3 regions of the Paenibacillus sp. NPDC058174 genome follow, and region 2 is predicted to be linked to each of the others. Evidence: riboswitches for the same ligand, from Rfam matches in the RefSeq annotation. Region 2 holds a riboswitch; each other region holds the start of a gene.
The links. A riboswitch is a leader RNA that binds a small molecule or an ion and turns the genes downstream of it on or off. The one in region 2 is predicted to bind ZMP and ZTP.
Positions count from the first base shown of each region.

Region 1: it holds a riboswitch for ZMP and ZTP, as region 2 does, so the genes downstream of both, ACFVVF_RS05330 (DJ-1/PfpI family protein) here and ACFVVF_RS23165 (bifunctional 5,10-methylenetetrahydrofolate dehydrogenase/5,10-methenyltetrahydrofolate cyclohydrolase) in region 2, are expected to answer to the same signal.
Region 3: it holds a riboswitch for ZMP and ZTP, as region 2 does, so the genes downstream of both, rpiB (ribose 5-phosphate isomerase B) here and ACFVVF_RS23165 (bifunctional 5,10-methylenetetrahydrofolate dehydrogenase/5,10-methenyltetrahydrofolate cyclohydrolase) in region 2, are expected to answer to the same signal.

Region 1 is NZ_JBHVUY010000001.1:1,193,956-1,201,129, reverse strand. It holds gene ACFVVF_RS05340 (MMPL family transporter) at 1-1,583, opposite strand, end outside; gene ACFVVF_RS05335 (TetR/AcrR family transcriptional regulator) at 1,658-2,275, opposite strand; gene ACFVVF_RS05330 (DJ-1/PfpI family protein) at 2,822-3,421, opposite strand; ZMP/ZTP riboswitch at 3,476-3,556, opposite strand; gene ybaK (Cys-tRNA(Pro) deacylase) at 3,683-4,168, shown strand; gene ACFVVF_RS05320 (GTP-binding protein) at 4,165-6,138, shown strand; gene ACFVVF_RS05315 (LysR family transcriptional regulator) at 6,259-7,158, shown strand.
Region 2 is NZ_JBHVUY010000005.1:280,243-287,416, reverse strand. It holds gene ACFVVF_RS23175 (WGR domain-containing protein) at 609-1,367, opposite strand; gene ACFVVF_RS23170 (DUF3934 family protein) at 1,450-1,644, opposite strand; ZMP/ZTP riboswitch at 1,782-1,868, shown strand; gene ACFVVF_RS23165 (bifunctional 5,10-methylenetetrahydrofolate dehydrogenase/5,10-methenyltetrahydrofolate cyclohydrolase) at 1,946-2,806, shown strand; gene ACFVVF_RS23160 (cyclodeaminase/cyclohydrolase family protein) at 2,803-3,441, shown strand; gene htpG (molecular chaperone HtpG) at 4,089-5,969, shown strand; gene ACFVVF_RS23150 (VOC family protein) at 6,105-6,506, opposite strand; gene ACFVVF_RS23145 (cation diffusion facilitator family transporter) at 6,613-7,174, opposite strand, start outside.
Region 3 is NZ_JBHVUY010000003.1:556,667-563,840, reverse strand. It holds gene ACFVVF_RS18600 (serine hydroxymethyltransferase) at 1-1,112, opposite strand, end outside; gene ACFVVF_RS18595 (TIGR01440 family protein) at 1,173-1,781, opposite strand; gene rpiB (ribose 5-phosphate isomerase B) at 1,808-2,263, opposite strand; ZMP/ZTP riboswitch at 2,487-2,567, opposite strand; gene ACFVVF_RS18585 (low molecular weight protein arginine phosphatase) at 2,738-3,310, opposite strand; gene ACFVVF_RS18580 (manganese efflux pump MntP) at 3,350-3,937, opposite strand; gene ACFVVF_RS18575 (L-threonylcarbamoyladenylate synthase) at 4,119-5,177, opposite strand; gene spoIIR (stage II sporulation protein R) at 5,863-6,603, opposite strand; gene prmC (peptide chain release factor N(5)-glutamine methyltransferase) at 7,096-7,174, opposite strand, start outside.

The DNA.
Region 1 (7,174 bases), on a different contig from region 2:
TTAACGAGATCCTTCGTTGCAAGGTCAGTTGGTCCTGTTTTTGGGATCAGGCTAATAATGGCCATATCACCGGTTTTATTTACGCCTATCAAGGAAACGAGCGAGACATTCTCATGCTTTTGCAGCTCTTGAACGAGGCTGCCGAGTTTCTCAGGCGTGAACTTGTCGGAACCGTTTTTCGGTTCGCCCACTAGAAGCAGAGGGCCGTTAAAGCCTTCGCCGAAGCCTTTGGAGATCGCGTCATAGCTTTGTCTAGCCGTCGTATCCAAGTTAGCTGAAGCGCCGGAAGGAATGCCGAGCTCCATTTTCGCCACTGGAATGGCTGCCGTGCCGAGAACGGCAATCACTCCGATAATGATGAACCAGCGGAATTTCACAGTGCCTTTAGCCCAGCGAATTGAAAAGCCTTGCTTTGTTTTGCGGTCAGAGCTGTTTGCTTTCGTTCGGGCTTTAGGAGAGCAGATGCGTTCGCCAACGAAGCCGAGCAGGGCGGGCAGAAGAGTCAGCGCCAGCAATACAGTGACGAACACCGTCACACCTGCGACTATTGCCATCGTAGACAAGAACTCAATACCAATGACAAGCATGCCGAACAACGCAATAATAACCGTTAATCCGGCGAAAAATACCGCGCTGCCAGCTGTGCCTACAGCTCGGCCGGCTGCTTCGCGCGCGCTTAATCCCTGATCCAAAATCATGCGGCGCTGACGATTGACGATAAAGAGCGAATAGTCGATGCCGACAGCTAGTCCAATCATGACAGCCAAGATCGGCGTAATGTCATTGATCGCAATGAATTTCGAGAAAGCAAACGCGCCTCCGATGCTGATCGCCACGCCAAAAATAGCGGTAAGCAGCGGCAGGCCTGCTGCAACGACAGAGCCAAGTGTAATAATGAGTACAACGGCTGCGACGAGAAGCCCGATTACTTCTGTGGAGCCGATGGCAGGTGTGCTTTTCAGCGAATCACTAGGTATTGCAGTAATGCCCGAATTGTTCTGTTCGGCTGCCATCGCAGCGTCGATTACGGCGTCCGGAACGGATTTGGGCAGCGATGCCTGTTGAACGGTAAATTGGAACTGGAACAGGGCGAGACTGCCGTCCGATGAGAGCAAGACGCCTGGTACAGGCATGCCATTTACCATCAATGGGCCATAAGGAGGCATCTCAGCCGGGGTTGCCTGATTCGTGTCTGCACCTTGAGCCGTTTGCGGGGCCGAGGCGCCCATCTGGCTAGGATCAGAACCTGCTGCAAGACCAGCTTCCGCTGCTAATTTGGCAGGATTAATGACATATTCTACATTATAAACGTCTTCAATTGCTTTTTGGATTAATGCTAATCGTTCCGGTGTATCCAGACGTTCTCCTTTAGGAACAGTAAATGCAATACTGGCTTGTCCGCCCGAAGCCTCTGGAAGCTCTTTCGTTAGCTGATCTAGCACCTTTTGCGATTCTGTGCCGGCAATTTTCATTTCAGAGCTGGAATGTATGCCGTTGACTCCAATCAGGGTACCTACAATTCCTAGAATGACGACCCATGCGATAAGAAATTGCCATGGCTTGGCGTATGCGGATTTTCCCAACTTGTACAAAAATGTTGACATGTAATGTGTTCTCTCCTTTGTATCATGCTGACTGGCAGGGCATATGAATGATGTTAAAACCCGTTGCGTAAATATTCGAACATCGCGTTCAAGTATTGCTCGAATGGAATCGCATCGGTTGGTTCAGCTTCGTTCTCTCCGGGGAGCAGCACATTCAGACTGCCATCGAGGATGGGCACAAACGCGCCGTAAACCGCTCCAGCTAGCAGATGAGTATATCCGGCCTTATAGCGTCCTCGAGTGAAAGGCTCAAGTGCTTCTTGCGCGGATATTTGCAAGCGTCGGAATACTCCCAGAATGTAAGGTTCAAGCGTCGGATGCTGCTTCGACAGTGAGACGAACTGACGCAATTTAAGCAGAAACTCCGCGGTGAACTGCATCTTCATTAAGCTGTACAGCAGATCAAGCGGTGTTGCATCTTGCGGCATGCTTTTAATTAATTTGTCATATTCGTCTACACTCGTATAAGGGACTGCAACGGCAGCAACCGCTTCTTCTTTACAGGAAAAGTAGTTGGCGAACGTCCGTCGAGAATAACCGGCCTGCTGCACGACATCGTCGACAACGAAGCCATCCAAACCTTTTTCAAGCGCGAGCTCGAAGGCAGCTTCGGCTAAGGCAGAGGCCGTGGCTTCTTTTTTCTTGTCACGCAAGGTTTGTTTAGCAATCAAATGACTATACCTCCTTATTGAATTCGTATATTATTATGATTGCCCAAAATGCAAACATGCACAATGGGCAAGTTTTTCGAAATTGTGAACTTTGGGATGAAACAACATCCGTAGACTGGTGTCTAGATAGCCGAGGATGAATGGTTTGCGAAAGCAAATGATAGCGTGTTAGCGAACCAGCTTCGCTATTTAATGCCGGAAATTTCCTTCATACATACAAATCAAGCGTAAAATGCCGTTATTTTGATGGATAAGGGTAAAAGTTTCTCTATTGAGAAAATGATATCCGCTATAGCGAAACTGAGTGCGTAATTGTCTTTCTCAAAAAAGAACAGCTAAATCTGATTCAGATTCAGCTGTTCTTTATGCGTTTTTGGTCTTTGAAGGTGGGGGGCGAGCGGAGCGGTTCGAGTTCATGCTGACTTTTTGAAGATTCTATCCATCATTGGAGTCGCGGAGCGACAAAAAGGCTGGAATCAAGAACGGCAGCATGAACCGAAACGCGCAGCGAGCCCTTGCCTTGCTTTGCCTTGCCGAGCCGAAGTCTTAAATCGAATTATAATTGTACTCCATAAGCGTTGCCGTTAACTGCGCTCTGTCCGCTCCCAATAATCGCCCTACAACGTACAACGACATATCGATTCCTGCGGACACTCCCGCTGATAGAATGATTTTGCCGTTATCGACGTAACGCTTATCCGCTATAATAACTGCCGATGCCGGAGCTGCAGCTTTCAATTCTTCGAGAGCCCGATGATGTGTTGTGATGTTCAGGTCTTCGAGCAGGCCTGTTTTTGCAAGAATAAGTGCACCCGTACATACAGATAGGACAAGCTCCGCGGTCGCTGCAGTTTGGGCGATCCAATCAGTCAGCGCTGAATTGTTCATTTCCGTTCTAGCGCCCGGACCGCCAGGGACGATAATCAGATCGGGAGGCGGACAATTGTGAATGGTGTAAGCAGGGTTTATGCTTAACCCGCCTAATACAGTTACGGGGCCTTCATCCGGTGCGACCGTATAGATTTGAAAGTCTTTTCCGCCGCCGCTGCTTGTCAGAAACACTTCAAAGGGGCCTGTAAAATCAAGCGCTTCAATCTGGTTGAATACGACAATCGCTACTTTTCTTGCGAGGCATACCTGATCCATTCAACATCTCTCCTTTGGAATGAAAAAAAAGCATTTGGCCGCAATCGACCAAATACCTTTTGCCCAGGCGTACGGCTGTATGGCCTGTGTGCTTCCCCGTGGTTATCCACGTTTACGCCAGTCACACCCAGGTGTTGCTTAATCATTTTATATCAAAAGTTACATAAAAAGGCAACGGGTAATGGCAGATAGAGAATATGGCTTGCTCCTGTTAAAATAGATACAGCTCAAGATGATTACGATTAGAATGGGGAAGCAGCAATGGCCGAGACGAAAACAAATGCGATGCGGATGCTCGACAAGTCCAAAGTGCCGTACAGCATCATGACCTATGACAATGAAGATGGACAAATACATGGCGCAGCTGTCGCCGAAAAAATCGGAAAACCGCCGGAGATTGTATTTAAAACGTTAGTTGCCCATCAAGGGCCGAGCCTCTTCGTGTTTGTCATTCCTGTCGCAGAGGAGCTGGATCTGAAGCTGGCGGCTAAAGCGGCTGGGGTGAAAAAAATTGAGATGCTTCCGGTAAAGGATCTGCTAAAGTGGACCGGTTATGTACGCGGGGGATGCTCGCCAATCGGAATGAAAAAGCTTTATCCTACCTTTATTGATAGTGGAGCAGAATCATTAGCCCATATGTTAGTGAGCGCCGGAAAGATCGGCTTCCAGATGGAGCTCGCGCCGAAACAGCTTGCCGAGCAAGTATCGGCTGTATTCGTTCCGCTCATTAAGGCGGGTACTGCATGAACGCAAAGCGCAACGTAACGATTGGATTGCTGGCACATGTCGATGCGGGGAAAACAACTTTTGCAGAGCAGCTGCTCTATCATACAAACAGTATTCGAAGCCGAGGGCGTGTCGATCACCAGGACGCCTTTCTCGATAGCCACGAGTTGGAGAAAGCCCGCGGCATTACGATATTTGCCGACCAGGCGGTGATGAGCCGCGGCAATACGGATTATTATTTAATTGATACCCCTGGCCATGCCGATTTTTCTGCCGAGATGGAGCGGGCGCTTCAAGTAATGGATTATGCAGTCATTATTGTCAGTGCAGCCGAAGGGATCGAGGGACATACCGAGACGGTGTGGCAGCTGCTGCAAAGCCATCGCATTCCGGTATTTTTCTTCATTAACAAAATCGATCGAAGCGGAGCTGACGGGGATGCCGTTCTGGAACAAATTCGAGAACAACTGACGAAGGATGCCGTGGAGATGAGCGGCAGCTTGTCGGAAAACGTTCAGGATTCGCTTATTTCATTTGCGGCAGAGCGGGATGATGAGCTGCTCGAGGCTTATCTGGAAGGAAACGTGGAGCCAGCTAAAGTGATGGCCTCGCTTCGTCAATTGATGAAGCAAAGACTCCTTTTCCCCGTGATGCGGGGATCGGCGTTAATGGATATCGGCATTGCCGATTTTCTGAGCAATTTGGAGCTGCTGGCTGAAACGGATTATGACGATTCGGCTCCACTCGCCGCCAGAGTATATAAGATTGGACATGATCAGCAGGGTACGCGTTTAACCTATATGAAGGCGCTCCATGGCAAGGTGTCGGTACGGGAGGATATTCGTTACATCGATCGAAATGGAGAGGTCAGACAGGAGAAAATAACAGCGATCCGGACTTTTAACGGCAGCAAGTCTGCACTTGTTAATGAGGCAGCTGCCGGGCAATTATTTGCCGTGACGGGGATAACTTCACTAGCTGCTGGAGACGTTGTGGGGGAGGGGATGGAACGGTCCCATTACGAGCTTGTACCCGCGCTTCAGTCCAAGGTGCTTTTCGCTGCTTCGATTCCGCTCAAGGAAGTGCTGCGATGCTTTAAGCTGCTGGACGAGGAGGATCCTTCGCTTGGCGTCAGATGGGACGAGCCGCTTCAGGAGCTTCATGTTCATGTGATGGGTGTTATTCAGCTGGAGGTGCTGGAGCATGTTGTGAAGGAGCGGTTCCAGCTTGCCGTAGCCTTCGGCGAACCTGAAATTTTGTATAAGGAAACCGTTGGCGGAACGACGATAGGCGCCGGCCACTTCGAGCCGCTTGGGCATTATGCGGAGGTTCATTTGCGGATAGAGGCGGGGGAGCGGGATAGCGGAGTAGAATTCAGGAATGAATGCCATGTCGAAGATCTGAGCATCGGTTATCAGAACCTGATCGGCCAGCATGTAACGGAAAAGGAGCATCGCGGGCTGCTGACAGGATCGCCGCTTACCGATGTTGTCGTTACTTTGCTCTCCGGCCGTGCGCATAACAAGCATACTTCAGGGGGCGATTTCCGCGAGGCAACGCTAAGAGCGCTTAGACAAGGGCTGGAGAAGGGGGATAATATTTTGCTCGAGCCCTACTATGCCTATCGTATAAAAGTCGATATTGAGCATGTCGGCAGAGTCATGTCCGATATTCAAACCGCCCACGGCAGCATTGAGCCGCCGGAAATTTTAGCTGACACTGCGATTTTCACGGGTTCGGTCCCGATTGCTTCCTTTATGAACTATGGCGCAGAGCTGGCCTCCTATACGAAAGGTAGAGGCGTTTTGACGCTAAAGCCTGACGGCTATAAGCCATGCTTCCAGACTGAGAAAATAATTGCAGAGCGGAATTATGATAAAAACGCCGACCCTGCCTATACGTCAATGTCGATTTTTTGCGCGAAAGGGAAAGGCTTCAGTGTCGCTTGGGAAGACGCGGATTCTTATATGCATATTGAATTGAACAAGTAGATGGCTAGAGCTAATATTGATGATATCTATTATAATGATAGAAACGATCATATAGACCTATGATGAGTTGCTGATTACAATGGAATGAACATTTAGAGGCGACAAAGGGGGGATGGGCTCATGGAGTTTAGGCAGCTCGAATATTTTAAATTGCTGTGCGAGGAATTGCATTTTACGAGAACGGCGGAGAAGCTGGGCATTACACAGCCGACATTAAGTCATCAGATTAAAGCGCTGGAGGATGATATCGGCGTTCCGCTTTTTGACCGGATCGGCAAAAGGATTGCCGTCACCGAAGCGGGCAGCATTCTCTATAAACAATGCAGCAATGTTTTTGGGCTGCTCCAAGGCGCGCGGGAAGAAATATCAGAGCTGCAGCGGATGGAGCGGGGCTCGCTGTCGATCGGCGCGCTTCCGGGCGAGCTTAACCATCTGGCCTCTTCGCTGCTCGTCCAGTTTCACCGCAGCTATCCCGGTATTCGCATCAAGCTGCATAGTATCGAAGACAGCGTAGAGCGAATTCTTGCCAATGAGCTGGATTTGGCTATTACGATTTTGCCGCAAGAGGACGATAGATTGAGGAAACAGACACTTTACCACGAAAACTTTTACTTTGTATGCAGGTCCGATCATCCGCTTGCTTCACAGGAGTCGTTGAACCTCACGGACATTCAGAAGCAGCCAATCGTTATGTTTCCAGAGACGCATCATTGCCGCCAACTGATTGACGGCGTGAGCGTATCCGCCGGTCTTCTGATGGAGCCCTTAATTGAAACGGCCTCTATCGAGTCATTATTTAACTTGATTCGTTCGGGGACAGGCTCCTCCATCTTGTCCAAGACGTTAATCGAAATGCAAAACGATCCCGAGCTGAAGGCGATTCCGATCGATCACCCAAGCCTGCGCCGGGAAGTCGGCATTATTACTCATAAAGACAAGTACATTGGTAAGGCTGCAAAAGGGTTCATCGAGCTGCTGACGGACTACGTGTGCGGGCTGAAGTCTGCTTCCCCGGTCTGATTCTGGTGGGACTGCA
Region 2 (7,174 bases):
AGCTTTTTTCTTTATTCTGGTAATTTTTTTATTTATTACGTAGTCAATCTACCTTATTACCCATCCAATTAATGGATAATGAGCCATTAACGTCGAAAAGTTCACTATAGCGGAATTTGATTTCCGTATAGGGAAGAAAGTTCACTTAAAACCGTAAAAACCTGCATTTTGCTCGATTCCGGCCAGTAATTAAAGAAAAAAGTTCAGTTAATAGCGAAGTTAGTTCCCAAGCCCTCATCGCTGCTAGCTGCCAAATCGGTTCGGTAAATTTTTTCTTTATTACGTAATCAATCTACCTTAATTCCCGCTCAATTACACGATAACGAGCCGTTAACGTCGAAAAGTTCACTGCAGCGGAATTTGATTTCCATATAGAGAAAAAAGTTCACTTAAAACCGCAGAAACCTGCATTTTGCTCGATTCCGGCCAGTAATTAAAGAAAAAAGTTCAGTTAAATAGCGAAGTTAGTTTAAAAGAATCCGAACAAGAGAAGCCGTGGCATTAGCAGTAGGTTGAGCATCCGTGCTGCTCCTTCCAAACTTACTGCACCGTGAAAAACAGCTGCAGCCATCATCCACTTTTCTCTAAAGTTCATCCGTCTCAAAAACTTAAAAACTAACCAAGTCCTCGGCTATCCGCCCTCGAATCTGCCTTCCTTTTTCCGTGCCCCCAGTCAGCCGCATCAACACGTTCATACGTTCCAGCGACCGGAGCGCCTCCGTTCTCAGGGCATGGCTCAGCTCGCCCATAATCTTAATCCCGCCCAGCGCCGAAGCTACGATTACGCGATCGTTCAGCAGCAGAAGCTCCGCGTTGCTCATCCGGTCCAGCTTTGGTCCCTCCAGCAGCTTTTTCACAAAAGCTTCATCGCTTCGATGCGCCGGGACATACAGCATGTCCCAGTCCCTCTCGATCAGCAAATGCGGAAATATCGCCGTCATATCTGCGTTATCTCCCCCCGCCCCGCCCTCTTGCTGCTGAACAAACGTCTCCAATGCCCGAAGCGCTGCCAGACTTTCCTTCGTGCCAAACGGAGCGGTCTCGTCGTCCGCCATATAATAAACTGACTGAGTGAAATGTTCTCTAAAACGAGGGTGCGAGGTTCGGGCCTGCAGCCCTTCAATAGGATCGTCATAGTAATACCCGCAGCGATCAAATGACGGGTCTGCCCAGTAGCCTTTTTTCAGCTTTTGCGCAATGATCCGTTCCGCTTGGCGCAAGCATTCCTCCTCGCTCCTGAACCTCTTATCCAGCATTCTGCCGTTCGTGTTGATCCGTCCAAAATGAACGGTATACACCGGGCCGTTGCACGAAATGCGCCAAAATTTATTCGACCGCCCGCTTTGAAATATAAATGCGCGTTTCATTGCAGCCTCCCCCTGACAGCCCTATCTATCTGCGTAAAAAAAGGCCATCCCCTCAGCTTGCCGGGAACAGCCCTTCGCTTGTTTAGTTCGAATCCTTCTTGGCGCTTGCAGGAGCGCCTTCGCCGCCTTCATCCGCCTTCTTGCCGGCTGCGCCAGGCTTGGCATTTTTGCTGAACACGCGCTTCGCGCTTTTCGCTTTTGCTGCTTTATCCCAACGGCTCCAGCCTTTTTTACCCGTTCCTTGCCCGATGCCGCTTTTCTTTTTTCCTTTGGTCAATCGTTACAGCTCCTCGTCTATCGCAATCTACTAAGGAGTATTGTACCAATAGGTGGCGAACAATAGCAATGATTCCGGCAGAATCCTTGACTCCATAGCTTCCTTTTCCGGTATCCATTTGGTAAAATAAATCCAATATCACCGCATGCGACTGGCGAGAATCGAGTGGAATGAACCACGAGGAAGCATGCGGCTGCACCGTGCCGTTCGCCTGGGGGAAAGTATTTGCGGGTGCTCGTTTTTGACGAGCGCTCCGCGGATACTTTTTTTGCATTTTATCCCACACAAGGAGGAACAAACAATGGCCTTAATAATGAAAGCGAAGGAAGCGGCGGAGCTCGTCTACGCCGGAATCACTGCACAAGTGGAAGGATGGAAGCAACGAGGAATTCCCCCCTGCATCGCAACGCTGCTGGTGGAGGGCGATCCCGCTTCCGCCTACTACGCGGAGGCCAAACGCAAGCTTGCCGACCGTCTCGGCATTGCATTCCAGCTCCACGCCTTCCCTGCCGGTGCAAGCGAAAAAGTACTGCTGGAACAAATCAGCCTGCTCAATGCAGACGCCAACGTTCACGGCATTATGCTGGAGCTTCCTTTGCCCAAGGGGATATCAGCCCGTACTGTCGAGAATGCAATCTCCCCCGCAAAAGACATCGATGGCGTAACGCCAGCCAATAAGCTTGCCGTAGTCACAGGTGAGGATGGCTTATATCCCGCTACGCCGCAAGCCTGCATCCGGCTGCTCAAGCATTACGGCTACTCCCTATCGGGGAAAAATGTAACGCTTGTCGGCAGAGGCCAGACAGTTGGCCTGCCGTTGTTCCATATGCTGCAGCGGGAACAGGCTACTGTGACCGTCTGCCACTCCCGCACACCGGACATCGCCTCGCATCTGCAGCATGCCGAGATTGCGTTCGTCGCCGTCGGCCGGCCAAACATCGTTAGCAAAGAGATGGTGCATGAGGGTTTGGCCGTCATCGATGCGGGAATAAATGAACGGGCAGACGGTAAAATCACCGGTGACGCAGCAAGCGATATCGGAGATATTGCGGCCGCTGTTTCTCCTGTGCCCGGAGGCGTCGGTACGCTGACAACTGCCGTTCTGTTCGAAAATCTCATGAAAGCACTCGCTGCGCAACAAAGGGAGGTTCAACCGCAATGACTCAAATAAACTGGGAGCATTCCATCCGTGACTTTGTTCAGCAATCGTCCAGCGCCAGCCCTACGCCAGGCGGAGGCAGCGTAGCCGCCCTCGCCGCAGCGCTTGGCGCCGCCATGACCTCCATGACGTGCAATCTGACGCAAGGCGAGAAGTATGCCAGCATCCAGCCGCTAGTAACCGAGACATTGGCGAAAATGCAGCATTTCATCGGGCAATGCGAGGCGCTGCTCGCCGCCGACATCGCTTCCTTCGATACGTATATGCACGCGATTAAACTGCCCGCCGGGACGGAGGAGGAGAAAACGCTGCGCAAGCAGGCTATCCAGCTAGCCGCCATCAAAGCAATTGATGTGCCTCTGGAATTGATGAAGGCATGCAAAAACGGCCTCGAAAGTACCAACAGTATCGCTGATGCCGCCAACAAAAATGTCATCTCCGACCTGGGCATCGGAGCCATCATGATGAAAGCGGCAGCCGAATCCGCCTTGCTGACCGTTCAAATCAATCTGAACAGCTTAAAGGATGCCGAGCTGAACCGCCAATACAGCGATAAAGCAAACCGGCTCATGGAGGAGATCGGTACGCTCCACGCACAAACAATAAAGATCGTTCGGATGCGCATTGCGGGCAGTTAGTTGTTGTGCATGCAAGACGCGGCAATAGCGCAGTGACAACCATCGATAGATGCAGAAAATATGCCACTGGCGGCGGTGACGACCACTGCTGTGCGCGCAAGACGTGTCATTAGCAGCCTGCTTTGTTCAGTCTGAGCAAGGAGCTTCGGCGGACGGAAGACGTTCCATGGGTTGTTCGCCCATCTATCGGTCAGCCTATCGAACTCTTTTAAAAAGCTGATCTATGAAGTATGCAATTTCGAAGAATCCGATCAAATAAAGGTCTAGTTAGCAGCACCTTAAGCCTCCCTACCGCCAACAAAATGCAAAAGCACATTTCATTTTCCACTATTTAGTCAAAAAACGACTTCAAAATGTAAAAGTGCAGGCTAGGTGCCGCATAATCGCTCAAATCAACCCAATCGAGCAAATCAAAATGTACTTTTACATTTTGAAGCGCAAATGCAGCCTTTTTCCCCATAACAGCATGCACTTTTGCATTTTGAGCTCCCTAAGTGCTTCCAGCAGCCCCTTCCTCCACGCCCGAACACAGCCCCAACATTGACAGTGCAAATTGGGATATGGTATATAAAAGAAAGAATTAGCACTCGAACGCTATGAGTGCTAAACTAAATCGAAAGCTTCCCCAAATCGAAAGGAGCTCCTTCATGTCAAAGAAACAGTTTCAAGCCGAGTCCAAACGACTGCTCGAGATGATGATCAACTCCATTTATACGCAAAAGGAAATTTTTCTGCGCGAACTCATTTCCAACGCAAGCGACGCCATCGATAAAATATACTATAAAGCGCTCACTGACGATCAGCTGAACTTCGACCGTGACAGCTATTTTGTGAAAATTACAGCTGACAAAGCGAACCGGACACTGACGATTTCCGATACAGGTATCGGTATGACCGAAGAGGATCTGGAGAACAACCTCGGCATTATCGCAAAAAGCGGCTCTCTCGCATTCAAGAAGGAGAACGAAGCGAAGGACGGCCATAACATTATCGGCCAGTTTGGCGTAGGCTTCTACTCCGCCTTTATGATTGCTGATGAAGTGACGGTTGTCAGCAAGGCGCTCGGCAGCGAGCAAGCCTTCAAATGGGAGTCCACTGGTGCAGACGGCTACACGATCGTACCTGCCGAGAAAGCAGCTATCGGTACCGACATTACGCTGAAAATTAAAGAAAACACCGAAGACGACCAATACGATGAGTATTTGGACGAGTACCGCCTGAAATCGATTATTAAGAAATATTCGGACTTCATCCGCTACCCGATCAAGATGGACATCACTAGCTCCCGTCCGAAGGAAGGCGAAGAGAACGAATTCGAGAGCTTTACCGAAGAACAGACGGTCAACAGCATGGTTCCGATCTGGCGCAAAAACAAATCCGAGCTGAGGCCGGAGGATTATGACAACTTCTACTTCGAGAAGCGCTACGGCTTCGACAAGCCAATTAAGCATATCCATATCAGTGCAGACGGCGCAGTCGTCTACAATGCGATTTTGTACATTCCAGAAAGCACTCCGTTTGACTACTATACGAAAGAATACGAGAAAGGCCTGGAGCTGTATTCGAACGGCGTCCTCATTATGGACAAATGCTCAGACCTGCTCCCGGATTACTTCGGCTTCGTCAAAGGGATGGTCGACTCGGAAAACCTGTCGCTCAACATTTCCCGTGAGCTGCTGCAGCATGACCGCCAGCTTCAGCTGATCGCGAAAAACATTAAAAACAAAATTAAAGGCCAACTGCAAAGCTTGCTCAAGGACGAGCGGGACAAATACGAGAAGTTCTACGAGTCGTTCGGCCGCCAGCTGAAATACGGCGTATACAGCGATTACGGCGCAAACAAAGATACGCTGCAGGATCTGCTGCTGTTCTACTCCTCGAAGGAGAAGAAGCTCGTCACGCTGGACGAATACATCTCCCGGATGCCGGAAGACCAGAAGTTCATTTACTACGCTGCAGGCGAATCCATCGCTCGCATCGAGAAGCTTCCGCAAACGGAAATTGTATCGGACAAAGGTTATGAAATTCTGTACTTCACGGACGATATCGACGAGTTTGCGGTGAAAATGATCGCAAGCTACAAGGAGAAGGAATTCAAATCGGTATCCAGCGGCGATCTTGGCATCGAGCCAGATGCGGACGACAAGGACAGCAATGCCGAGGAGAACGAGAACCAGGATCTGTTCGCGCATATGGCTGGACTGCTGTCGGGCAAGGTGACGAAGGTCAAAGCTTCGAAACGTTTGAAGTCTCACCCGGTCTGCTTGTCCACTGAGGGTGAAGTGACGATCGAGATGGAGAAAATTTTGAAGGCGATGCCGAACAATCAAGACATTAAAGCCGAGAAGGTTCTTGAGATCAACGTCAACCATCCGGTTTACGCTTCATTGAAAGCCGCTTATGAGCAGGATAAAACGAAGGTCGATCTGTATACGAGCCTGCTGTACAATCAAGCGCTTCTTATCGAAGGCCTGCCGGTACAAGATCCGGTTGAATTCACAAACGATATTTGCAAAATCATGGTATAAGGCTGCGCCTGCCATGATCAATGCGCAAGGAACGGCTGAACATTCAGCCGTTCTTTTTTTGCTCATATACCGTTGCAAATGGCGATATGTAAAAAAAACGCCGGCAACCTTAAGCAGGTGACCGGCGTTGCCTTATTAGCCTTTCGGCATTTTGCTCTCATCCATGTACAACAGGTTCCAGCGGTGACCGTCGAGGTCGGCAAATGCTGCGCCGTACATCCAGCCGTCCGTTTCACTCGGCCTGCCAAAGATGCTTCCTCCGGCAGCCTCTGCCTTTTGAATAAAGGCATCTACTTCTTCTCTGCTGTTGGCGCCAATGGAAAATATCACCTCTGCGCTATGAGAAGTATCTGCGGTTTTTGCACCTGTAAATTTCTCAAATACCGCAGCCGGGAACAACAGAATCGTTGTTTGGCCAATGGCAAGCTTGGCCCTCTCGCCGCCAACGCTATCCGCATGAAATCCAATCTCATTGAAAAAGGCCGTTGACCTCTGAACATCTTTGACCGGCAGGTTAATCCAAATTTCCTGTGACATGGCTGCAGCCTCCTGAAAATTATATATTTCCAACCACTTCTACTATACTCTACTTCTGGCAGCAGAAGCGAACCCCGAAATCATATAAAGGTGAGTAGCGTTGCCTTTATTTCAACAATTCCTCGTCCTCATCTTCGTACCATGGATTTAAGTGCACAAGCACTTCCTCGACGTCATCATGCTGCTCCATAATCGTCGCTTTTATTTTTTTCGAGACGTCATGGCCCTCCTGAATATTCAAGTCCGCAGGGACGCCGACACGCACGTCGATAATGATGTAGTGGCCGTGCTCCCTTGCACGGATACGGTCAATGCGCTTTACCTCCGGCACCGAAACGACAAGGCTTTCATACAGATCCAATTTCTCTTGCTCCACCATTTTATCCATAAGGATATCAATCGCTTCTTTCCCCATATGGTAAGCAAGCTTCAGAATAAAGTAAGCGACGATAATTCCGGCGATGGGATCACCGTAGCTGAGGAAAGCGATGTGAAAATGATCACCGACGAGGGCAGCTCCGACACCAACAACCGCTGCGATGGATGCATAGACATCGGCCAGATGGTCATAAGCCGTAGCGATTAAGCTTTTATTATTCATCTGTTTGCCCAGACGCATGCAATATACATACAGCCATTGCTTCCACACAAGCGACAGCACAGCCGCG
Region 3 (7,174 bases), on a different contig from region 2:
TTCTCATCCATGCCGCGGGAAGTCGCAGCCGGCGTACCAAGACGGATGCCGCTCGTTACAAACGGGCTAGTCGGGTCGAATGGAATTGCATTTTTGTTAGCTGTAATGCCGATGGAGTCCAGCACGTGCTCTGCAACTTTACCTGTAATGTTCAGACCGCGCGTGTCGATCAGCATCAAGTGGTTGTCCGTACCGCCGGAAACGATGTTGATGCCTTCGCCAATCAGCGTGTCAGCAAGAACTTTTGCATTGTTGATAACTTGCTGTGCATATTGTTTCCAAGAAGGCTGAAGCACTTCACCGAAAGCAACTGCTTTACCAGCAATAACGTGCATCAGAGGACCGCCTTGTGTGCCTGGGAATACAGCTTTGTCGATAGCCGCTGCCCAAGGCTGACGGCAAAGGATCAATCCGCCGCGAGGTCCGCGAAGCGTTTTGTGTGTAGTTGTCGTTACGAAATGCGCATATGGAACCGGGTTTGGATGCAGACCAGCCGCAACCAGACCTGCGATGTGGGCCATATCGACCATGAACAAAGCGCCTACGTCTTCTGCGATTTTGCCCAATTTTTCGAAATCAATTGTACGCGGGTAAGCACTTGCGCCGGCAACGATGAGACGAGGACGGTGCTTGAATGCCGCTTTGCGGACTTCATCATAGTTAATTGTGAACGTATCTTCGTCAACGCCATAAGCGACGAAGTTGTACAGCAGACCGGAAGCGTTAACCGGGCTGCCGTGCGTCAAGTGGCCGCCGTGTGCCAGGTTCATGCCGAGAACCGTGTCGCCTGGTTTGAGGACAGCCAGATATACCGCCATGTTCGCTTGTGCGCCAGAGTGAGGCTGAACGTTGGCGTGCTCTGCACCGAAAATCTCTTTCGCGCGATCGCGTGCGATATCTTCAACGATGTCAACATGCTCGCAGCCGCCGTAGAAACGTTTGCCCGGGTAGCCTTCTGCATATTTGTTCGTCAATACGGATCCCAGTGCTTCCAGAACCGCTTCGCTTACGATGTTCTCAGATGCGATCAGCTCGATGTTGTCGCGTTGACGCTGCAATTCAAGGCCCATTGCCTTCAAAACTTCAGGATCTTGCTTACGTAGATTTTCCATAATAATGCCTCCTATAGTTAATTAATGGTTTATATAAATTAGAGACAACGGCTCATGCCGCTAGTCGCAGGTTCCCGGCGATTGCTCTACCGCCAGGCCGCTTTCTTCGGGCTCTGCCGAGTAAACGGCGCGTGCGCCGCCGATCAGCTTCGGACGGGCATAAGCCATCGTTACATGTGCAGATCCAATGCTCTTAATCGAAGGGCGAACCGGTACCGCCACCCGCCGTAAATGCATGCCGATGAACGTATCACCGATATCAACCCCCGCGTGTGCGGCTACCGTCTCAACGAGACATGCCCCGTTAAGCTGACGGTATGCGTAGGCCGCCATCGAGCCGCCTGCTTTCGGAACCGGAACAGCCGCCACTTCCTCCAGCCCGTACTTCTCCGCTGCCTCTCGTTCAATTACAAGTGCACGGTTCAAATGCTCGCAGCATTGAAAGACCGGGTAGAAGCCGATGTCGCGCCGGGCTGCCTCCACGCCTGTAAAAATTTGCGAAGCTGTCTCCACCGTTCCGGAGGTTCCAATGCGGTGGCCCAGCACCTCGCTCGTACTCGTCCCGATGACAAGCAGCTGTCCTGCGGCAAGGCTTCCCGCCTCGGCCAATTCACGGATGATCTGCTCAACATCAGATGCAATGTTCGTTATTTTGTCATTCCCGCTCATGGACGATCGTCTCCTTCTTGCATAGGTTAGGAGCGTGAATATTGGGCTTCGATTTGATTCACTTTGTCCAGACGGCCGACATGGCGCTCTCCGCCCGAGAACGGCGTTTCCAGCCAGATTCGGACGATTTCCTGCGCTACGCCAGGGCCGATGACACGCTCGCCCATCGCGAGCACATTGGTATCATTATGCTCTCGGGTCGCTTGGGCAGAGAACAAATCATGCACAAGCGCACAGCGGATGCCAGCGACTTTATTCGCCGCGATCGACATTCCGATGCCGGTGCCGCAGATCAGGATGCCGCGGTCGGCTTGGCCGCTCGCAACGCGTTCTGCAACAGGAAGCGCATAGTCGGGATAATCGACCGATTGACTGCAGTCGCAGCCGAGATCCTCGATTTCATGTCCCAGCGATTCCAGATAAGGGACGATAACGTCTTTCAGGGTGTAGCCTCCGTGGTCCGCGCCGATTGCAATTTTCATAGTGGGTTTCCTCCTAAAGGTATGTGCGTCGATTACCGGGCAAAACGGCCATTCCTTTAAACCTTTGGCGTTTTGCTTAGAAAAGATAAGCTTCATCATGAAAGGGTCAAGCTGCTTACCTTTGAAGTCGAAAAATAACACTATCGCTTCAATCTCACGATTTATTATACCTAAATTCGTCGAAAAAGACGAAAAAAGAGCATGACATGCTCTTCAGCATGCTGCTCTTTGCCCAGGCGACCGGCCGTATGTTCCGATGCTCCACCGTGGTTACCCACTTCCGTCGCCAGTTACATCGGAAACCGTCTTTGTATTCTCATCATAGCCGATTCCTATCCGAAAATCAATCATCCTTTATCCTTTTCCAGTGCGGAAATTTACCATATGAATAAGCTCCCTGTTTCAGTTAATAAGAGCTGATTCGTAACCGAATTAAAGGAAGAGACGTTGTTGAAGCTTCTGCCAATTTCACTATTATTGAAGCTTGCCGAGCAGCTTGCGCAGTCCTTCTTCGATTTCGTTCGCGCAGCTCCGGTACATCTCCAGTGTACCGCCGAACGGATCGGCGATATCCGTACCCGGAATGCGCCGCTCCAGCTCCAGCAGCCTCGACCGCTCCTCGATGCTCAGCTGCTGGCCTAGAGCCAGCTTCATGTGCATTTCCGTATAGAGGCGCTCCAGCTCCTGGATATCTGCCAGCGCCAAATCATCTTGATGCGCGTACTCCTTCAACGTATGCGTCTTGTCTACTGCCTCAGGGAAGCCTTGCAGCAGCCCTCTCTTATGGCCAGCGGTCATCGTTAAGATAAGATCCGCCCATTCTACAGCCTCGCCAGTCAAAGCGCGTGATGCGCCGCGATGCTCGATATTCCTCTCCCGTAGCGATTCAATAGCATAGCGCGACACAGCCAGACCATCAATGGTCGATACGCCTGCAGAGCGGATCTCAAGTGCAACGCCTTGGCGTTCTGCCATATCCTTCAGCATCGCCTCAGCCATCGGTGACCGGCAGGTGTTGCCCGTACATACAAATAAGATGCGCTTCATGCTGCTGTCCCCTTTCTATTCGAGAGACCATGAACATGGTCAGAAAATAAACATAACTCCGAAAATAAATAAAATCGCTCCGCCAAATGCTTCGCCATAACCGCCAAGATTGCGGCTCACTCTCCGTCCAAGCATCAGACCCATTATTGACATTAATCCGCCGAAAAAACCGAACAATAGAATCGTGAGCAGCAGATCGGCCTGGAACATCCCAAGGGTCACGCCAACGGAAAAAGAATCGATGCTGACGCTCAGCGCAAATAGAAAGGTTCCCGTGACGGAACGGTAATCCAGCGATTTAACCTCTTCGCCTTTAATCGAGCTATAAATCATATGCCCGCCTAGCAAAACCAGCAAAATACCCGCTGCCGTAGTCGCAACATGGCCTAACAAGCCGCTTACGAATTGCCCGGCAAACATGCCCCCGAGCGGCATAATAATATGAAAGAGAGCAATGACGCTGCTTAGCTTCAATATATCGCGTAATCGAATGCCTTTCAATCCGATTCCAATACCCAATGAAAAAGCATCCATCCCCAGTGCTACCGCCATTATAAGCAGTGTCGCAAACTGTCCAGCGTGCAAAACGGCTTCATTCACGCAGTCTCTCCCCCTGTCCGCATCCATTCATTACCCAACATATGCGGACAAGACGCCAAACATACGAATGAATAGGCAAAAATGATGGGAAGAGATAGAAAGAAAGAGCAGAGGCTGCATCTCTTGTCGTGCCGGAATTGCTTTATAGCAGCGGTTTTAGTGGAGAAGCATACAGAAGCCACTGGTAAAAGCGGTCGGGCATCCCAAACTATAATCGGGTTACTTGATTACCCGCTGCTTTGGCGAGCCTATTCATTAAGGCAAGGCCAATACCCTGCTCTTCACAGCCCTCCGCCCAGATGCGCTGTACCCCTTCGGCGTCAAACTGTCTTAATGCTGCATACAGCCGTTGTGCCGCATGCTCCAATTGATGCTTCCCGCCACCGTAAGTGAGCACGACATCGGCGTCGAAATCACCTTCCCGTTCCGCAAATACGAGCACCCCGGTTTTCAGGCCGTCGCGTTTAGCACCCGCTATACCTTCCCGGATATAAGCAGCCGTCTCAATCGCATCGCCCTGAACGATCTCCATATCGCCTGCCGGGGCGTAATGTGTATACTTCATACCGGGCGAGCGGGGCGCTTCCTCCGTTTCGGACTTAGCCGGCGGCGTATCGATAAGCGCTTCAGGCACAGCTAACTTTAATTGTTCCGGCGTAACGCCGCCTGGCCGCAGAATGCGAATCATATTGTCGCCGGCAAGCTCGATAACGGTCGACTCCAGCCCAACGCCTGTCGCTCCGCCATCTACAACGCCTGCGATGGCACCGTTTAGATCCTCCAGCACATGTGCAGCAGTTGTCGGGCTGGGTCTCCCCGAACGATTGGCGCTGGGAGCTGCAACCGGACAATTGGCTTGTGCAATGAGTTCCAGTGCCGCAGCGTGATCCGGCATGCGGATGCCAACCGTTGCTAATCCCGCTGTAACAAGCGGCGATAATGCATCAGGTTTAACCGGCAGTACAATTGTGAGCGGCCCCGGCCAAAGCTGTTCCATCAACTGGCTTGCCAATTCCGGATACGGCAGCACCAACTCACTCAGCTGTTCGATATTGGCGATATGAACGATAAGCGGATTATCGGAAGGTCTGCCTTTTGCGGCAAATATCTGTTCTACCGCTTGTGTATTCCTTGCATCTGCCCCAAGTCCATATACCGTCTCCGTCGGAAAAGCGATCAATTCTCCCGCCTTCAGCAGCTCAGCCGCCTCCGTCAGCTGTCCTGCCAACGTCTCGCCTTTCAGCTGCCATACCTTAGTCTTCTTCATCTTTATCGTTCAATCCCTGCTTGTTAATAGTCTGTTTGCCGCTATTATACCATAAGCGTGCAAGAGAAGAGTTTTACGTGACTTATATTGCTGAGCTTGGCTAACTACACTCCAGCGAAGCCGCTTCGCTAATTAACGAAGCTGACTTCGTTGTTTGCTCGCAAGCAGAGCGTACTTTTTTCAATAGCGAACCTCTTTTCGCTACTCATGAACTTAGGTTCACGGTTAACGAAAAAAAGTTCGCTGCGTAAATTTCATCCCTGAAAAGAGATGCCCACAGCGAACTTTGCTTCTCTATTTAGCGAATCAGCTTCGCTGCAGCTTAGGAAGAGTGCAATCTCTCCCTATCAGCAGCCGATATTATCCTGTGTATGTTAAAGCATGCTGCCATAACCGCGAATGAACCTCTGTATGTTACAGCACGCTGCTGTAAACGCAAGCTATCCTTTTTTGTGCCACCCCACATTGCCACAGCCGCGAATCATACTACATTAACGTACTCTTACCGCCGCCCCAAGTTATCCTACGTTAAACCATGCTAAAGCAGCCCAAGTTACTCTCATTAACGTACCACTGCCGCTGGCGCCACTCTCTACACCCGCTGATAGTTTCCTTGGATTAAGCGATATTCCGTCTAATAAAGCGTGGGAAAATTTCAAATAATCAAGGCAAATTGCCAGCTGCATTAAGAGAACAAGCCTTTCAGCCAGCCCATCAGCTGCTGCAGCATTTCCCAGAGGAAGAACTTTGCTTCCGGCGCTTCGCCTGCCGATTGTTTTTGGTCGGCAGTGTCCTTCGACACCGAGGCAGAACCCTTCTCGTCTGACTTGCTTACTTTACTGTTTTCCGATTTAGATGGTGTTGCCTCTTTGGCTTTCCCTTGCACATCATCAGCGCTCGCAGCAGAAGCTTCGCCCGTAGCAGCATCTATGAAACAAAGCGGCGGGAACAGCACGCACCACCAGTTTTGTCCCTGACCTTCGCCCAGCGTAATCAGCAGAGCCTCATATTGTCCGGCAGGGTATACTTCATTGCCATACATTTTGGTTGGAAAAGGAACCATTCCAAGCTGTGCGTGATAATCGTAGTCAAAACCCCGGCTTTGCAGCACTTTGCCAACGATCGCTTCGATTTCGCCCATATGGCTTTGCAGCGTTTCGCGGGCTTCTTCAATCGTTTGGGGGCCGGTAACCCAGCCGTTCATAGCATCTACAACGGCGTCGCGAACGACGCGTTTAACCGCCTGATCGGCGGGAGTATCCGAATTGGCTAAAATACGGAGTCGAATCGACTCCTGCGGAATAGAACCACTTGCTACAGCAGCATCCGTCTGTTGAAGCTCCCAGCTCATAATTAACAGAATAAGGGCAAATACAATATAACCATACGACCTTCTATAATAGAAACGGGAATAAGGGCGGGACATACACACAAGCTCCTCTCGTGCACCCGTCGGTGCTTCAGCTTGCGTTCCGGAACGTATCTATCCGTCAGTATGTCCCGCATTCCCAATCTATAAACCTCTTATCTCGTAAAAAGATTTACTCCTGCTAGATTTAGAGGGAATAAAAAAAACCGAGCCCTCGAAGGACCCGGTTTTGTCATGCTAGTAGAAAGTTTCAGTTCTGCTATTTCAAGCTCTCATACAGCGACAGCAACAGTGCTCTCTAATGCCTTTACGGCAAACAAAATGCAAATCTGCATTTTGTTTTCTCAAAATCGCTCAGAAACCAGCATCAAAATGTAAAAGTGCAGGCTGATACGCCCAAAATCGCCGATTTCATGCTATTTCGGCCGATCAAAATGCACTTTTGCAGGTTGATGCTGTAAATGAAGCTATTTCAGCTAAACAAAATGTATTTTTGCATTTTGATGCAAAAATATAGGTTAGCCTGCAGTCATACACGCTCGCTTAGAGTTAATTAGCATGGCGGATCGCCAGAACATGCCGCTCAATGCCGGCATAGTCGGTAATGATCCGCACCTCGTCCCAGGCG